One region of the Lysinibacillus sp. PWR01 genome, then DNA from elsewhere that is predicted to be linked to it. Evidence: a T-box and tRNA genes for the amino acid it is inferred to sense, from the RefSeq annotation. Region 1 holds a T-box; the other holds one or more tRNA genes.
The links. A T-box is a leader RNA that pairs with one kind of tRNA and senses whether it is charged. The one in region 1 lies ahead of ileS (isoleucine--tRNA ligase), so its partner is inferred to be a tRNA-Ile.
Positions count from the first base shown of each region.

Region 1 (10,626 bases):
GCTATATTAGATAATGCGACAGCTTTTTTCCTAAGCTTACCTCTTCTACTGATTTATTTAAAAAGTATGTCACAGGAAGAATCCTCTTGGCGCTGGTCGATGCCTTTATGGTTGTTGAATTACTTTGGTATTCGTTATTTTGTATCGGATGGTGCGCTTTTTTGGGTTGTCCTCTTTTGGCAGTTCCTATTTTTATGGCCAATTAGTCTAGCAATCTATATCCATTTATACAACAAGGAAAAGAAGTGGGCATGTTATATAGGCTTAAAGAAAAAGCATGTTGTGATTGTGGCAACATTGATGGTGCTATTTGGGAGCTCACTCGTTTATTCACTTTATCAGGCAAATCAGCAAGTGATTGCGTTTCATCAGCAGGTAATGCTAGAGCTTGAGGACAGTTCAGATCGACAGCTTTATTTGATGCACAATACGATTGCTCCTTCGACACTTCTAGATGTTGCTGATGACATAGCTGAAGTTCGCAGTGGTCAGGTATACGCGGCAACCTTTCCTTGGCGTAGTAAGGTGATTGTACACCAAGATAATTGGCAAAAGGAATTTACATATGTCCGTTTTAATGAGGGATGGAAGCTAGATGGGATATACCGAAAAAGTGAGTATCAAAATAAATAAGCAAAGGGGAGTCAAACAGTTGATACAAGATGTACTGAAGGAAGAAGAATTAAAGGATCGATTAATAGCATTGAAAAAGGGACAAACAACAATGGAGCTAGTGAATCAAGAGCAGCTTGTGCATTCCATGCTAGCACACATCGGTTCTATTGATAGTGAGCTACGGGATACCTATATTTATAGCAGCTTTTATGAATGGATTTTAGAAAAAAACTTGCTGGATCATCGTTGCTTAACGGAGCTGTGGGATTACAGCTTAAACCATTTATTAGTTAAGGGAATTGGAGAAAAGGAATCGGATTGGGTCTTTACTCGCTCCTTTACATCATTATTAGTAGCGCTTATTTTAGCAAGGGATCTACAGGATAATTTTTTATCCAAGGCTAATATAGAGGACTGTCAAACAAAGGTACTAACCTATGTATTATCTGAAAAGGATGTAAGAGGCTATGTGCCTGGCAAGGGATGGGCGCATAATGTGGCACATGTTTCAGATGCTATCGATGAACTCGTGAAAAATCCTAAATCACTGACAACAGCCTATATCGATTTGCTACATGCATTATGGTCCATCTATTTACAACCAGATTACGTCTTTATCCATAATGAAGATGAAAGGCTATTAGTGCCAATATTCGCGATGCTGGAGCAGGGACTGAATCAAAATGAAGTCATCCAACTAGTGCAGCAAATGCCATTCACTATAGCCGTATTAAAGGAACAGCTGAGTGAAGAACAATACAGAATAGTACTATTCAATAGTAAAACTTTGCTAAAGAGCCTTTTGATTCAAACCATTCATCAGCCACGGTATGCTGTTCTCCATCAAAGTATAGCCACTTGTCTCAACGAAAATTTTTAAGATTGTCCACTGTTGACAGACAATTGGTAATTTGCTAAGATGAAGGACAATAAAAGCATACAAATTCGTTGATGAGAAAGAGTAGTGTTTCATTTTGTTCTACAGAGAGCCGACATTTGGTGGAAGTCGGTGTGCAGGTGTTACATGAAAATCCTCTCTGAGAAGATTAGCTGAATCGAGTAAGCTAATCCGGGTGTCTACCGTTAAAAAGAACACGTATGATTGTACGTTGCTGAGTGCTATTGGCCATCGTGTCAATAGAATTAGGGTGGTATTCGCGGTTAACCCCGTCCCTTTTCCTTGGGACGGGGTTTTTTGTATGCCTTTTATACAAATTTGCTTGTATAGGAGGAGCTAATATGCAGAAAGAACAAAAGAAAGAAACAACGGTTGAACGAGAAACAAGGATTCGTGCATTGTGGGCGCAAGAAGGGACCTTCACCAAATCCGTTAGCAATCGTGCTGGACAGCAGCCCTTTGTGTTTTATGAGGGACCACCAACAGCGAATGGTTTACCACATGTTGGCCATGCATTTGGTAGAACCATAAAAGATGTCGTGGCACGTTATAAAACGATGCAAGGCTATTTGGTTGAACGAAAAGCAGGCTGGGATACACATGGTTTGCCTGTGGAATTAGGGGTAGAAAAGACATTAGGCATATCTGGAAAGCAGGAGATTGAAAACTACGGGGTAGAGCGCTTTATTCAGGCATGTAAAAAGAGCGTTTTTACCTATGAGCAAAAATGGCGTACCTTTACAGAGCAGCTTGGCTACTGGCTCGATATGGATGATCCTTACCTAACATTAAGTAATGACTATATAGAATCTGTATGGCATATTTTAAGCCATGTTCACAAGGAAAAACTTTTATACAAAGGGCATCGCGTTTCACCTTATTGCCCTAGCTGTCAAACATCCTTAAGCTCTCATGAGGTGGCACAGGGCTATAAGGATGTCAAGGATTTATCCGTTACTGCAATGTTTAAGCTTGAGGATCGAGACGAATATTTCTTAGGCTGGACAACGACACCTTGGACGTTACCAGCCAATGTAGCTTTGGCTATGAATCCTGCTCTTCGATATGTACGTGTAAGGCATGCAAATAACATATATATCCTCGCCAAATCGTTAGTATCAAAGGTTTTTTCAGAGCCTGTGGAAATATTAAGTGAGCATGACGGGCAGGATTTTGCGGGTGTTTCCTATTTACCGCCATTTTCCTATATAACCGTCGATAAAGGGCATGTTGTTGTCATGGCGGATTATGTGACAGAGCAAAGTGGTACAGGAATCGTACACATAGCGCCGGCTTATGGAGAAGACGATTATAAAACGGTCCAACAAAATGATTTGTCCTTTGTCAATGTAGTCGATCTTAAAGGCTGTTATACAGAAGCTGTACCTGAGCTTGTCGGACGATTTGTGAAAGACTGTGATGTCGATATCATTAAGATGCTTGCAGCAAATGAGCTTTTATTTGCTAAAGAAAAATATGAGCACAGCTACCCGCATTGCTGGCGCTGTGATTCTCCATTGCTGTACTACGCAACAGATAGCTGGTTTATCAAAATGTCTGCATTAAAAGAGCAGCTTTTACAAAATAATCAACAGGTGACATGGTATCCTAGCCATATCAAGGATGGTCGCTTTGGCAACTTCTTAGAAAACTTAGTGGATTGGAATATTAGTCGTAATCGCTATTGGGGGACACCGCTCAATGTATGGATTTGTCAGGACTGCACTCATGAGGAGGCACCTAACAGTATTGCAGCACTAAAACAATTAGCCAAAGGGACTGTCGATGAGCAATTAGAGCTCCATAAACCATTTATTGATGACATTGTCTGTACCTGTCCTGTCTGTCGAGGCGACATGAAACGTACGCCTGAAGTTATCGATGTTTGGTTTGACAGTGGCTCGATGCCATTTGCCCAACAGCATTATCCTTTTGAGGATGGAGCGACTTTTCATCATCAGTTTCCAGCAGATGTTGTTATTGAGGGAATCGACCAAACGCGAGGCTTTTTCTATAGCTTATTAGCGGTATCGACCTTATTTACAGGAAAACCACCTTATAAAAATGTGCTATCGTTAGGGCATGTACTGGATGAGCATGGACAGAAGATGTCCAAAAGTAAAGGCAATGCGTTAGAGCCTGTTGAGTTAATTGAGCAGTATGGAGCAGATGCTTTACGCTGGGCATTTTTAGTTGATAGCTCCCCATGGAATCCAAAGCGTTTTTCTAAGAAAATTGTCCTAGATGCGAAATCTAAACTAGTGGATACACTCGACAATACGTTTAAATTTTATGAAATGTATGCCCAGATCGATGGCTTTACGTATGACGCTACAAATACAGGTACACGCTCACAGCTAGATCGTTGGATATTGTCTCGCTTACATCATACTATCCAGCTTGTCACAACATCCATGGATGATTATCAATTTACACAGGCTACACGGGAAATTGGTCAATTGGTAGAGGAGTTAAGCAATTGGTATATTCGTCGGTCACGCGCTAGATTTTGGGCAAATGGAATGACAGCAGATAAACGCGGTGCATTTAGCACACTTTATGAGATGCTTACATCCATTTGTCAATTAGTAGCTCCGTTTACACCGTTTATAGCAGAGGATATCTACCGTCAATTATGTGGGAAAAGTGTTCATCTTGAGAAATATCCAACATTCAACGATCAACTAGTGGATATGAAGCTTGAACAAGAAATGGCAACAGTTTTAACAGTTGTGGAACTTGGACGTAGCATTCGTAATAGTCAGGGAATCAAGGTTAAACAGCCTTTAAGTGAGCTCATTGTTGCCATTGGAGGTGAACCGGCAGATTATCAAGTCTATTGCGAACTCATTCAGGATGAGTTAAACATCAAAGTTTGTAGATGGACATATGATTTTTCGGCTTATGAAAGCGTGTATTACAAGCTGAATTTTAAAACGGCTGGAGCGGTATTTGGTCCAAAGGTTAATCAAGTAAAAGAATATGTGTTGACATTAACGGATGATGAGAAACAAAAGCTACAACAACAAGGAACAGTGGATATCATGATGGAAGGTCAACAGCTAACATTAGTAACAGAACATGTGATAGCTGAATCAATCGTGAAGGATCACTATATTTTAGCGGAGGATAGCACATGCCGTGTCTTGATAAATGTTCAACTCACAGAGAGCTTGCTACAAGAAGGGCAAATGCGAGAATTGATTCGTACAATACAAGATGCACGAAAAAAATGGCAGCTACCAGTGGAGCAATATGTAACGATTGCTTTTAATGGTAGTGCAGAGGTGCTTTCCATCATTCAGCAGCATGAATCTTTATTACAAGCCAATGTATTAGTCAAAGCTATTCATTATGGCGAGGAATGGCCTCATGCGAAATCCATTGAGACGGCATTATTTAATGAAAAACTCACTTTGTTTGTCACTCTATAAAAGAAATGCTCAGGGATTCCTCCTGAGCATTTTCTATGTATGCTACAATAAGCCACTTACGAGGTAACATGCTGTTGCCCAAATAAAGATGGCAGAGCATTTATTAAAAATACGCATCAGCTTTCCAGAGCTATCGAGTTTTTTGAATGAGGCGCCTGTCAATGTCAGACCGAAAAACCATAGCCAAGAAATGAACACACAAGCAACAGTGAACATCATTTGCTCTGTACCACTATATTTTAATGCGCTCGTACCAATGACGCCGATTGTATCTAAAATAGCATGTGGATTGAGAAGTGACACCGAAAGTGCGAAGAGAATTTGTTTTTTTATGGGCAATGCTTCACTATTTTCAGTGGTTGCTGGATTCGAACGCCAAATGGTATAGCCCATATAAAGTAAAAAAACGATACCAATAGTCATTAAAGTGATACGCAGCCACTCAAATTGTAGGACAATTAGTGATAGACCGAATACCGCAAGCAGAATGAGTATTGTATCACAGATCGCAGCTGTCACACTTGCTGGCAAAGCGCGTAATAAATTTGGTTGTGTAGCACCTTGCGAAAAAACAAAAACATTTTGAACGCCTAATGGCAATATGAGTCCGAATGCTAAAATGATACCATGCAGAAAAGCTTCCAACGATCATTCCTCCTTTCACTACTCATTTTAGATATGATATAACTAAAAGAAAACGACCAATTGGCTGGTTTTTTATCCACCCAATTTTATAGGATGGAAGGAGAGGGATCATGAGCTGGCAGCCGAATAGACAAAGTGACACTACATTACAGCAGCAGATTGTACAGTGGATAACAGCCCAAGTGGAACGAGGAGACTGGGTAGCAGGGACAAAACTGCCCACCCAAAGACAGCTGGCCATCCAGTTCGATGTGAACCGTAGCACTGTTCAACAGGCTTTGGAGGAATTAAAAGCAATGGGCATCCTTGAAGCAAAAGTAGGCTCTGGGGTTTACGTTACACACCATTCTTGGCATGCATTAATCCAACAAACACAGCCGAATTGGCAAACTTATATTGAGACAAGCATCCATAAGCCAAATTATCATACCATCCAAATAATTAATGAATACGAACAGCGTGATGATGTAATTCGTTTAGGAACGGGAGAGCTAGCACCTAGCTTGTTGCCCACCGAGGAAATAGAAGCATCACTTCGAGAGCTATCCTTTCAACCCAAAGCATTAGGCTACTCTTCACCACAGGGAAATGACCAGCTTCGTGCAGCAATTTGCGAATATGTCCAAAAAAGGGGTATTACTGCCGAGCCTCAAAACATCTGTATTGTCTCAGGTGCTCTTCAGGCACTACAGTTGATTGCTGTTGGCTTATTAGAGCAAGGGTCCATTGTGTTTCAGGAGCCAACTTCGTATTTAAATTCTGTTCATCCATTTCAGTCCGTCGGCATGCAAATGATTAGCATTCAGCGTGATGACCAGCTTGCCAGTACATTGTCCCAAAGGAAACGAAAAAAACAAGCCGTGTTTTACGCAATTCCTACTTTACATAATCCAACAGGGCATGTGTGGACAACACGGGAGAGAAAGCAGCTATATGAAGCATGTCAGGCATCACGCATTCCGATTATAGAGGATGATGTCTACCATGAATTGCTTTTTGAAGAGACATCCCCTCCGATTAAAGCAATGGAAAGTAGTGGGCAAGTCCTTTATATTGGTAGCGTCTCCAAAACCTTAAGCCCTGGGCTACGCATTGGCTGGCTCATTGGTCCAACCACTGTCATCGAACGATTAGCCGATATAAAAATGCAAACAGACTATGGCTCAAGTGCCATTTCACAAGAAATTGTCCTGCATTGGCTGCAATCAGGAAAATATGAAAAGCATCTCACTGGATTACGTCAACAATTACAGGAGCGAGCCAATTTTACGGAACAGCTTTTACAGGAAAAATTTAAAGACATAGCGAATTGGAATAAACCAAAAGGAGGCTTTTATATTTGGCTCAAGTTTCACGAACCGCTTGTAGACAAAGACCTCTTTATGAAGCTGTTGCAGCAACAAGTATTAATCAATCCAGGCTATATTTACGATCCACACAATCACCACCATATTCGGCTATCCTATGCCTATGCAACCTTTGAAGAATTACAAGAAGGCTTACGAATCCTGCATGAATATGTGGTTGCGGCTATGGTACGAAAGAGTAAGTAAGGACTTGCTCTGAAGTTAGGGAAACGTGGAGGTGAGGAGGTCGCTCTAAATAAGGTGAGAAGTGATCATGGAATTCAAGAATCCGCTCCCAAGTGGGTTAGAAGTGATCCAAAAAGCGAGGAATCCGCTCTAAAGTGGTTGAGAGGTGATCATGAAAGTGAGGCCCCCGTTCTAAAGAGAGTGAGAGGTGATCCAAAAAGCGAGGAATCCGCTCCAAAGTGATTGAAAAGTGATCATAAAGATGAAGACCCTGCTCCAAAGTTGTTGAGAGGTGATCAAAAAGATGAGGATCCCGCTCCAAAGTGGTTGAGAGGTGATCAAAAAAGTAAGGCCCCCGCTCTAAAGTGGTTGAGAGGTGATCATGAAAGAGAGGAACCCGCTTCAAAGTAAGTAAGAGATGATCATGAAAGTGAGGAACCCGTTCTAAAGAGAGTGAGAGGTGATCCAAAAAGAGAGGAATCCGCTCCAAAGTGATTGAGAAGTGATCAAAAAAGTAAGAAACCCGCTCCAAAGTGAGTGAGAAGCGATCAAAAAAGTAAGAAACCCGCTCCAAAGTGAGTGAGAAGCGATCAAAAAAGTAAGAAACCCGCTCCAAAGTGATTGAAAAGCGATCAAAAAATGAGGCCCCCGCTCCAAATTCAGTGAGAAGTGATCAACATAGCAAGCCCCCTCTCTTAATCAAGTATCCACGCTCAGTCACTCATCTCACCAACAGAAAAGAAAGTGAATAATCTGAGCATTGCATCCATACATTTTAGAAGGATGAAAGTATTTTATTTCGATTTCTAACATAAAGAGGTGAAGGATTGGAGAATTTACCACCAGGTTATTTTCAGGTGCCTCAGCCTATGCGAGGTGATGGGGCTGGAGGGGTGGATAAGGGGCCGCGGGATATTATGAGGGATTTAGAAAATCCTGATATGCTGGTGCCACCAACGACCGATGCAGGTTTGATTCCAAATCTACGATTCTCGTTTTCAGACACGCATATGACCTTAAATCAAGGTGGGTGGTCACGGGAAATTACGGTTCGTGAATTGCCGATTGCTACGACGTTGGCGGGTGTGAATATGAGTTTGACACCGGGGGGCGTGCGCGAGCTGCACTGGCATCAGCAGGCGGAGTGGTCTTATATGCTGCTTGGTCATGCTCGTATTACAGCAGTCGATCAGAATGGTTGTAACTTTATAGCGGATGTGGGGCCAGGCGATTTATGGTATTTTCCACCCGGCATCCCACATTCCATTCAAGGGCTAGAGGATGGCTGTGAATTTTTATTAGTATTTGATGATGGGCATTTCTCTGATCTGAATACACTGTCAATCTCGGATTGGTTTGCTCATACGCCGAAAGAGGTGTTATCAGCAAATTTTGGGGTTCCCATCAGCGCTTTTGATCACATTCCGAGTGAACAAGTGTATATTTATCAGGATCGGGTCCCGGGACCAATCGATTCGCAGAAAGTACAGTCTCCTTACGGGCAGGTTCCTCAAACCTTTAAACATCGCCTGTTGGCACAGCCGCCATTAAAAACACCAGGAGGCAGTGTGCGCATTGTCGATTCGACTAATTTCCCTATTTCTAAAAATATCGCGGCTGCACTGGTGGAAATTGAACCTGGAGCGATGCGGGAGTTGCATTGGCATCCGAACAACGATGAATGGCAATATTATCTGCAAGGAAAAGGACGTATGACAGTATTTACAGGGGATGGAACGGCTCGAACATTTGATTATCGAGCGGGTGATGTTGGCTATGTGCCGTTTGCCACGGGACACTATATTGAAAATACGGGCACAGAGCCATTATGGTTTTTAGAAATGTTTAAAAGTGATCGGTTTCAGGATGTGTCCTTAAATCAATGGATGGCCTTAACTCCGACAGAATTGGTGCAAAGTAATTTGCAGGTCGGTCCGGAGCTACTAGAGGCTCTCAGAAAAGAAAAATGGCCAGTAGTGAAATATCCTGGCTTTTCCTATTATCCAAAATAACGAAAGCAGGTGAAGAAGTTCTCACCTGCTTTTTGTTTAATATTGATATTTTTTACGTGTCATAAGCAAAATAGCGATGGCTGGTATTGTACAAATGAGCATGGCTGCGAAGGATAGACCTGGCGATATTTCGTACAAATAGCCACCTAGAAACGTAAGGATGGCAGTACTTAAGCCCATAGCTAATGCTGAGTATAAACCCTGTGCATTGGGGATTTGTTCCTTTGGTAGCGCTTTTGTTAAGTAGCGAATAAAGGCAAAATGCGCTAATGCAAAGGATAATGCATGCAAGGTTTGAGAAGCGATAAATACCCAGACATTCGGGAACATAAAGATGAGTAACCAGCGTAGGGAAGAGCCGCTCGCTGCTAAGAGTAATAAAGACGATGAGCGCCATTTCGTCAATAACGTATCAGCTTTCATAAAGTATAAAATTTCGCAAATAACTGCGATATTAATAATCATCCCCATATAGAATGGATCAACCTGTAAATCTTCTAAATAAATATAACCATAGCTATAATAGGAAGCATGTGCACCCTGTAGCAAGATGACGATGAATAAAACAATCGGGAAGCCTTTGATATGCCATAATGTCTTCATCGACAAAGATTTTGCCCGTTGTTCTTTGGTCGGCACCACGAGTAATTCCTTTGGTGTCGCTAATTGCTGCATAAGCAACATGCCAATCAACCCAATAATCATGCTCCAAAAGATGATGTTCTTACCAAAAACGCCTGTCAGCATACTAATAATTAAAACGGCAATGACAAAGCCAAATGAACCATAGGAGCGGCTTTTGCCATAATGAATATTGCCATGCTGAACAAGTGTTGCTGCACTACTTTCCACAGCAGGTAATAGTGCTGGATAAAAAATACTAAATAAAATGGTCACGATTAATAATGCTGTAAAGCCTGTGCTTGGAATATAGAGGAAGGCTGTTAGTAGCGAGCCTATTGCTAAAATCGTAATGAGTCGTTTATTGTGTACATATTTTGCAAGTGCTGGAAAGAAGAAAAGATTGGATGTGGCACGAGCTAGGAGCCCACAGCCCATCACCACACTTGCCTGCGAAACGGTTAGATGTTTCGCATCCACCAGCCAACCTGTCCAGTAGGGTAAGAAAATGCCCCAAGTGATGAAAAATGTAAAGAAATTCTGAGAAAGCCATCGTTGATTGTTCATATAATTTCCGTACCTCCATTAACTATGTTGAATAATAGCATGTTCATCGCTACAATAATGTGAGATATCTCATATTTTTTATAGGAGAGAGTAAAAAAATGCATATTTTAACAGCTGAAGCACGTGCCCATTATCTTGAAAAATATCCGATTGATGATTTTTTCTCATTTGATATCAATCCTTATCTAGAAGTCCGCCAGTTCGACAAGGGAGAGTGGATCTTCCAGGAAGGCTCCTTTCCAGATACAGTGTATTACATGATAGAAGGAAAGGCGAAGCTCTATATGACACATAAAAATGGG
Region 1 covers NZ_JBHERJ010000073.1:104-10,729, forward strand. The annotation lists gene ACEVFT_RS14710 (hypothetical protein) at 1-633, shown strand, start outside; gene ACEVFT_RS14715 (DUF2785 domain-containing protein) at 653-1,495, shown strand; T-box leader at 1,555-1,793, shown strand; gene ileS (isoleucine--tRNA ligase) at 1,855-4,947, shown strand; gene ACEVFT_RS14725 (LysE/ArgO family amino acid transporter) at 4,990-5,592, opposite strand; gene ACEVFT_RS14730 (aminotransferase-like domain-containing protein) at 5,703-7,145, shown strand; gene ACEVFT_RS14735 (hypothetical protein) at 7,243-7,740, opposite strand; gene ACEVFT_RS14740 (oxalate decarboxylase family bicupin) at 7,994-9,136, shown strand; gene ACEVFT_RS14745 (MFS transporter) at 9,173-10,324, opposite strand; gene yeiL (transcriptional regulator YeiL) at 10,423-10,626, shown strand, end outside.

Region 2 (6,481 bases), on a different contig from region 1:
ATAAATCATTTTTGAAAAAATTTCTTAAAGTCTCGTAATGTTGCAATTCATAATGATAGTTTTCAATTGCTGCCGCAAAGGCCACAATTGCAGGAGTATCTAATGTTCCCCCTCTTAGCCCTCTCTCATGTGTTACACCTGGTGTTAATGCAGGTACACGAATTGCGGGGTTCAGATATACAGCACCACACCCCTTTGGTCCACCTATTTTATGAGCTGAGATGGTAATCGCATCTGCTCCTTTTGGTATAGGTAGTTTGCCAAATGATTGCACACAATCAACATGACAGAAAATATTTGACTTTCTTGCCATCTCTACGATTTTCTCCACAGGCTGGATAGAACCAATTTCAGAATTGACATGTTGAATGGTAATCAAAGCTGTATCTTCACGAATTGTTTGTTGCAATTGGACCAGATCAACGCAACCATCCTTCTGCAATGGTAATTTCGTTACAACAAAGCCCTTTTTCTCAAGTGTATTCAAAGCTGCATGCACAGACGTATGTTCGGCTTGAGATGAAATAATGTGTTTTCCTTTTTTAGAGGCTAGCGCTAATGACAAGATGGCTATGAGATTTCCTTCAGTTCCGCTCCCTGTAAAAATTACACCATCACTATTTACGCCTAGAGCATGGGCTACAACATTTCTTGACTGCTGGACAAAATAAAGGGCTTGTCCCCCTAGATCATGCAGACTTGCACTGTTTCCATAATAACGTTGTGCAACCTCTACATATGCCTCAAGAGAATTCCTCGTCATAGGTGACGTTGCAGCATAATCCATATAAATCATTGTCTTCTTCCTCTCAAGTTCATCAGGTCTTGTTTTCTTTTTTATTTTATGTAAAGATAGGTGTCAAGACAACTGTAAAGAAGGTATAACTATGGATGTAAAGACAGACGTCCTTATCATTGGTAGTGGTATTGCTGCACTTCAGGCTGCTTTACTGCTTGAAAAACATTTTCAAATACAAATTGTTACAAAATCATCTATATATATGAGTAGCTCTTATCGTGCACAAGGTGGCATTGCTGCTGTTACAAGTGAGGAAGATCATATTCAACACCACATTGCTGATACATTGAAAGCTGGAGAGTATCATCATGAGAAAAGACATGTTGAAACACTTATAAAAAACGGCACTGCAATTATGCAGAAATATCTAAAGAATGGTCTCCCGGTTGATCGGCAGGTTGACGGAAAACCTGCTCTAGGACTTGAGGGAGCACATAGTCACCATCGTATTCTACATGCAGGTGGTGATCGTACAGGTCAGGTTTTCATAGATTACTTGCTTCATCAACTTTCACCAAAAACGAAGATAAATTGCTATGAAATGGCTTATGAGCTTTTACGTAATACAGATGGTGACTGTGTGGGAGTACTCACTAAAGAAGAAAAAGGTACAAAACGCTATTGGGCTCATCATGTGATTTTAGCGACAGGCGGTGCAGGTGCCCTCTATTCAAGTACATCTAACTTTCCAACCAATACAGGCGATGGGATCGCATTAGCATTTCGAGCAGGTGCTGCCATCAGTGATATGGAATTTATGCAATTTCACCCAAGTCTGCTTTGGTGCAAAAATGAAGCAAAGGGATTAGTTTCTGAAGCTGTCCGGGGAGCTGGCGGTATCTTTGTCAATGCACAACGTCAGCCGATTATGACGGGCTTGCATGCCCAACTTGACTTAGCTCCAAGACATATTACGGCACTAGCACTATTTACAAAACGTGCTGCAGGTGAAGAAACGTTCATTGATATTGCAAACATTCAAGACTTTGAAGCAAAATTTCCAACAATTGCTCAGCTTTGTCATGACAATCAAGTTCATTTACAAGATGGTCTAATCCCCGTGGCTCCAGGAAGTCATTTCTTAATGGGTGGTGTTATTGCTGATGACAAAGGAAGAACTACTATACCTAACTTATATGCAGTAGGTGAGGTTGCCTGTACAGGTGTACATGGTGCGAATCGTTTAGCAAGTAACTCACTATTGGAAGGTATTACATTTGGTCAAAAAATGGCGCAATTCATTATTCAAAAAGGGTGTCATCAAAAAAACTTTTTACTTGAAAACCAACAATGTACTGATATGATGCCACCTTTATTTAGCAAACCGCAATTACAGCAGCACATGATGCAATTCTTAGGTATTGTCAGAAATATTGATGATTTGCAGCGTTTTGCTCAGCAATTACCTTCCATGCAATCTCTTCTTCACGTTAATTTAGAAGGGCTAGAACAAGCTGAGTTGGAATTATTTATGATGCACGTAGTCGCAACATTAATGGCACATGCAGCCATTACACGAACGGAAACACGTGGTGCCCACATTCGTACGGATAAATCCGAAATGGATGCACAATGGGCAAGCCGATGGATTATTTTTTCGCAAGGACAAATGAAAGTGAGGAACTCATTGTATGAATATCATCAAACTCGAGGAAATGCTCAAGCAATTTTTTAATGAGGATTTAGGAGATGGGGATTTATCGAGTGAATTTATCTTTTCAGCCGAACAGCAGGGGTCTTTTTCCTTTTATGCTAAAGAAAACGGGATTTTTTGTGGGGCTCTCATTATTGAGTATGGCTTTCTCCTACTCGATCGATCAATCGAAGTTAATCTTCATAAAAAAGATGGAGAGATGGTTCAGTCAGGTGATGTGCTCGCTGTGATTAAGGGTCCCTTACAAAAGTTATTAATAGGTGAGCGTGTCATTTTAAATCTTATTCAGCGTATGTCTGCTATTGCAACGGCGACCCATCTTGCCGTTCAAGAAACCGTAGGTACGCATGCAAAAATATGCGATACTCGTAAAACAATACCTGGACTGCGTATGCTGGATAAATATGCTGTTCGAATCGGTGGTGCTTTTAATCATCGTAATGGTCTGTATGATGCAATCATGCTAAAGGATAATCATATTGCCTTTGCTGGTAGCATAACAAATGCAGTTCAATCCGCTAGAGCGAAGGTTGGTCATACTGTAAAAATCGAAGTTGAAATTGAAACAAAAGAACAGCTAGAAGAAGCTATCAACGCTGGAGCAGATATTATTATGTTTGATAACCGTAGTCCAGAAGAGATACGTGCATGGCTTCCCACTGTCCCTCCTTCTATTGCAACTGAAGCATCTGGGGGCATCACACTTGAAAATTTAAAGGCATATGCCCAATCGGGTATTCAGTGGATTTCACTTGGCTCCTTAACACATTCAGTTAAAGCTTTTGACATTAGTGCACTCGTTCAAATGAAAGGAGATCATTCCCTTGTCCATCACTAGTTTATTACAACAAACGACACTACTTCCTGAGCATTATCGGGCACTATCCGTAAAGGAAATGGAATCTCGTATTTTATCAATAAAGAAAAAATTAGGTCCTAAATTATTTATTCCTGGGCACCATTATCAAAAAGATGAGGTCATTCAATTTGCTGATGCAACTGGGGATTCTTTACAGTTAGCTCAATTATCCGCAGCAAATAAGGAAGCTGAACACATCGTATTTTGCGGCGTGCATTTTATGGCAGAGACTGCTGATATGCTGACAACAAAACAACAATATGTCTATTTGCCAGATATGCGTGCTGGTTGTTCAATGGCTGATATGGCAGACATTTATCAAACTGAACAAGCATGGCCGATTCTTCAAGAACTCTTTGGTGATACGATTATCCCTCTAACCTATGTCAATTCAACTGCAGCTATTAAAGCCTTTACTGGAAGACATGGTGGTGCTTGTGTCACTTCATCGAATGCTAAGGAGCTTGTTCAATGGGCATTTACACAAAAACAGCGTATCTTCTTTTTACCTGACCAACATTTAGGAAGAAATACTGCCTATGACTTAGGTATTCCTCTTGAAAATATGGCTGTTTGGAATCCTCATAAGAACATGCTCGAAACAACAGAGTCCCTTGAAAATATTCAGGTTATTCTTTGGAAGGGTCACTGCTCTGTGCACGAAGGTTTCACAGTTCAACATACAGAGATTATTCGCAAAGCACACCCAACTATGAGAATTATTGTTCACCCTGAGTGCAGTCGTGAAGTTGTAGCAGCAGCTGATGATGCAGGCTCCACAAAATACATTATTGACACAATCAATCGCGCTCCGAGCGGATCTTCATGGGCCATTGGAACAGAAATGAACTTAGTCAATCGCATTATTAAGCAGCATCCAGATAAACATATTGTCTCTTTAAATGAAAACTTTTGTCCTTGCTTAACAATGAATCGTATTGACCTGCCGCATTTGTTATGGAGCCTCGAAAGTATTGAGCAGGGGCAACCTCATAACCGTATACAAGTAGATGAACATACTACTGCTGAAGCACTTAGCTCACTTGAAAGAATGCTAGCTAGAGGATAAATAGATAGGCTTTATCAACAGAAAGGTTGTATAAATAACCTTTCTGTTTTTTATGGTGATATAACATCTGCTTTAAATAATTTAAATGTCTGCCATTTTTGCCCACAATGCTAAAATTGACATGACTTAAGGCGCTATGATACTGTCGATTTGGAGGTGATACTAAATGGCTTTTCAATCGAAAAATATCTTTATCAATTTACCAGTGAAAGATCTAAACAAATCTATCAACTTTTTTAAGGAATTAGGTTTTGAGTTCAATCAACAATTCAGTGATGAAACAACGGCCTCAATGATTATTAGTGAAAATATCTTTGTATTAATAATGGTGGAAGAACGATTTAAAGGGTTTAGTAAGAAAGAAGTTACAGATACTACTACTTCTGCAGAAGCAATCTTATGCCTTTCTGCCGAAAATCGAGAACAAGTAGATCAATTAGTGAATAAGGCACTTGCCTCTGGTGGTAAACCTTATAGTGAACCACAAGATCACGGATTTATGTATGGTTGGGGTTTTCAAGATGTAGACGGGCATATCTGGGAAGTAGTTTATATGGACGAAAATGCATTGAATCTATCTATGAATATAAAAAAACAGTAGATGCAGTTGCATCTACTGTTTTTAGTATGACCCGTACGGGATTCGAACCCGTGTTACCGCCGTGAAAGGGCGGTGTCTTAACCACTTGACCAACGGGCCCATGGCGGAGAAGGAGGGATTTGAACCCTCGCGCCGGTTACCCGACCTACACCCTTAGCAGGGGCGCCTCTTCAGCCTCTTGAGTACTTCCCCAAAATAAAAATGGCTCCGAAGGCAGGACTCGAACCTGCGACAACCTGATTAACAGTCAGGTGCTACTACCAACTGAGCTACTTCGGAATAATGGTGGGCCTAAATGGACTCGAACCATCGACCTCACGCTTATCAGGCGTGCGCTCTAACCAGCTGAGCTATAGGCCCTTGGAGCGGGTGATGGGAATCGAACCCACGACATCAGCTTGGAAGGCTGAGGTTTTACCATTAAACTACACCCGCATAAATGGTGGGTCAGGACGGAATCGAACCGCCGACACTTAGAGCTTCAATCTAATGCTCTACCAACTGAGCTACTGACCCATTTCGTCCATGCTAAGCTTGCTCACTCTTTTGCTTCTCATGACTTTTATTTTAAAAATGGCGGTCCCGACCGGGATCGAACCGGCGATCTCCTGCGTGACAGGCAGGCATGTTAACCGCTACACCACGGGACCTTTTGGTTGCGGGGGCCGGATTTGAACCAACGACCTTCGGGTTATGAGCCCGACGAGCTACCACTGCTCCACCCCGCGATAATTTTATGCTGTTTCGAGTTTTTAAAGCACCATTTATAAAAATTTAAAACTGGAGGAGGTAGAGGGATTCGAACCCCCGCGCGGTGTTACCCGCCTGTCGGTTTTCAAGACCGATCCCTTCAGCCAGACTTGGGTATACCTCCGTTACAATATATAAATGGTGGACCTTGCAGGACTCGAACCTGCGACCGGACGGTTATGAGCCGTCTGCTCTAACCAACTGAGCTAAAGGTCCTTAAGATGGCGGCAGAGGGGATCGAACCCCCGACCTTACGGGTATGAACCGTACGCTCTAGCCAGCTGAGCTACGCCGCCAGGATCTTTATACTGGTTAATTTACTTATGGTGGAGCCTAGCGGGATCGAACCGCTGACCTCCTGCGTGCAAGGCAGGCGCTCTCCCAGCTGAGCTAAGGCCCCATAAATTTTTAGGAAATGGTCGGGAAGACAGGATTCGAACCTGCGACCCCTTGGTCCCAAACCAAGTGCTCTACCAAGCTGAGCTACTTCCCGTTGTTCTTTTGGCGCGCCCGACAGGAGTCGAACCCATAACCTTCTGATCCGTAGTCAGACGCTCTATCCAATTGAGCTACGGGCGCATTTAAGATGGTGCCGAGGACCGGAATCGAACCGGTACGGTAGTCACCTACCGCAGGATTTTAAGTCCTGTGCGTCTGCCAGTTCCGCCACCCCGGCACATTTGGAGCGGAAGACGAGGTTCGAACTCGCGACCCCCACCTTGGCAAGGTGGTGTTCTACCACTGAACTA
Region 2 covers NZ_JBHERJ010000069.1:559-7,039, forward strand. The annotation lists gene ACEVFT_RS14425 (cysteine desulfurase family protein) at 1-787, opposite strand, end outside; gene nadB (L-aspartate oxidase) at 888-2,474, shown strand; gene nadC (carboxylating nicotinate-nucleotide diphosphorylase) at 2,431-3,291, shown strand; gene nadA (quinolinate synthase NadA) at 3,278-4,381, shown strand; gene ACEVFT_RS14445 (VOC family protein) at 4,548-4,982, shown strand; tRNA gene ACEVFT_RS14450 (tRNA-Glu) at 5,010-5,081, opposite strand; tRNA gene ACEVFT_RS14455 (tRNA-Ser) at 5,084-5,174, opposite strand; tRNA gene ACEVFT_RS14460 (tRNA-Asn) at 5,185-5,261, opposite strand; tRNA gene ACEVFT_RS14465 (tRNA-Ile) at 5,266-5,342, opposite strand; tRNA gene ACEVFT_RS14470 (tRNA-Gly) at 5,344-5,417, opposite strand; tRNA gene ACEVFT_RS14475 (tRNA-Phe) at 5,423-5,498, opposite strand; tRNA gene ACEVFT_RS14480 (tRNA-Asp) at 5,557-5,632, opposite strand; tRNA gene ACEVFT_RS14485 (tRNA-Met) at 5,636-5,710, opposite strand; tRNA gene ACEVFT_RS14490 (tRNA-Ser) at 5,764-5,856, opposite strand; tRNA gene ACEVFT_RS14495 (tRNA-Ile) at 5,872-5,948, opposite strand; tRNA gene ACEVFT_RS14500 (tRNA-Met) at 5,955-6,028, opposite strand; tRNA gene ACEVFT_RS14505 (tRNA-Ala) at 6,057-6,132, opposite strand; tRNA gene ACEVFT_RS14510 (tRNA-Pro) at 6,149-6,225, opposite strand; tRNA gene ACEVFT_RS14515 (tRNA-Arg) at 6,235-6,311, opposite strand; tRNA gene ACEVFT_RS14520 (tRNA-Leu) at 6,320-6,408, opposite strand; tRNA gene ACEVFT_RS14525 (tRNA-Gly) at 6,414-6,481, opposite strand, start outside.
Region 2: it has a tRNA-Ile gene. The T-box ahead of ileS (isoleucine--tRNA ligase) is inferred to sense a tRNA for this amino acid. The anticodon was not compared.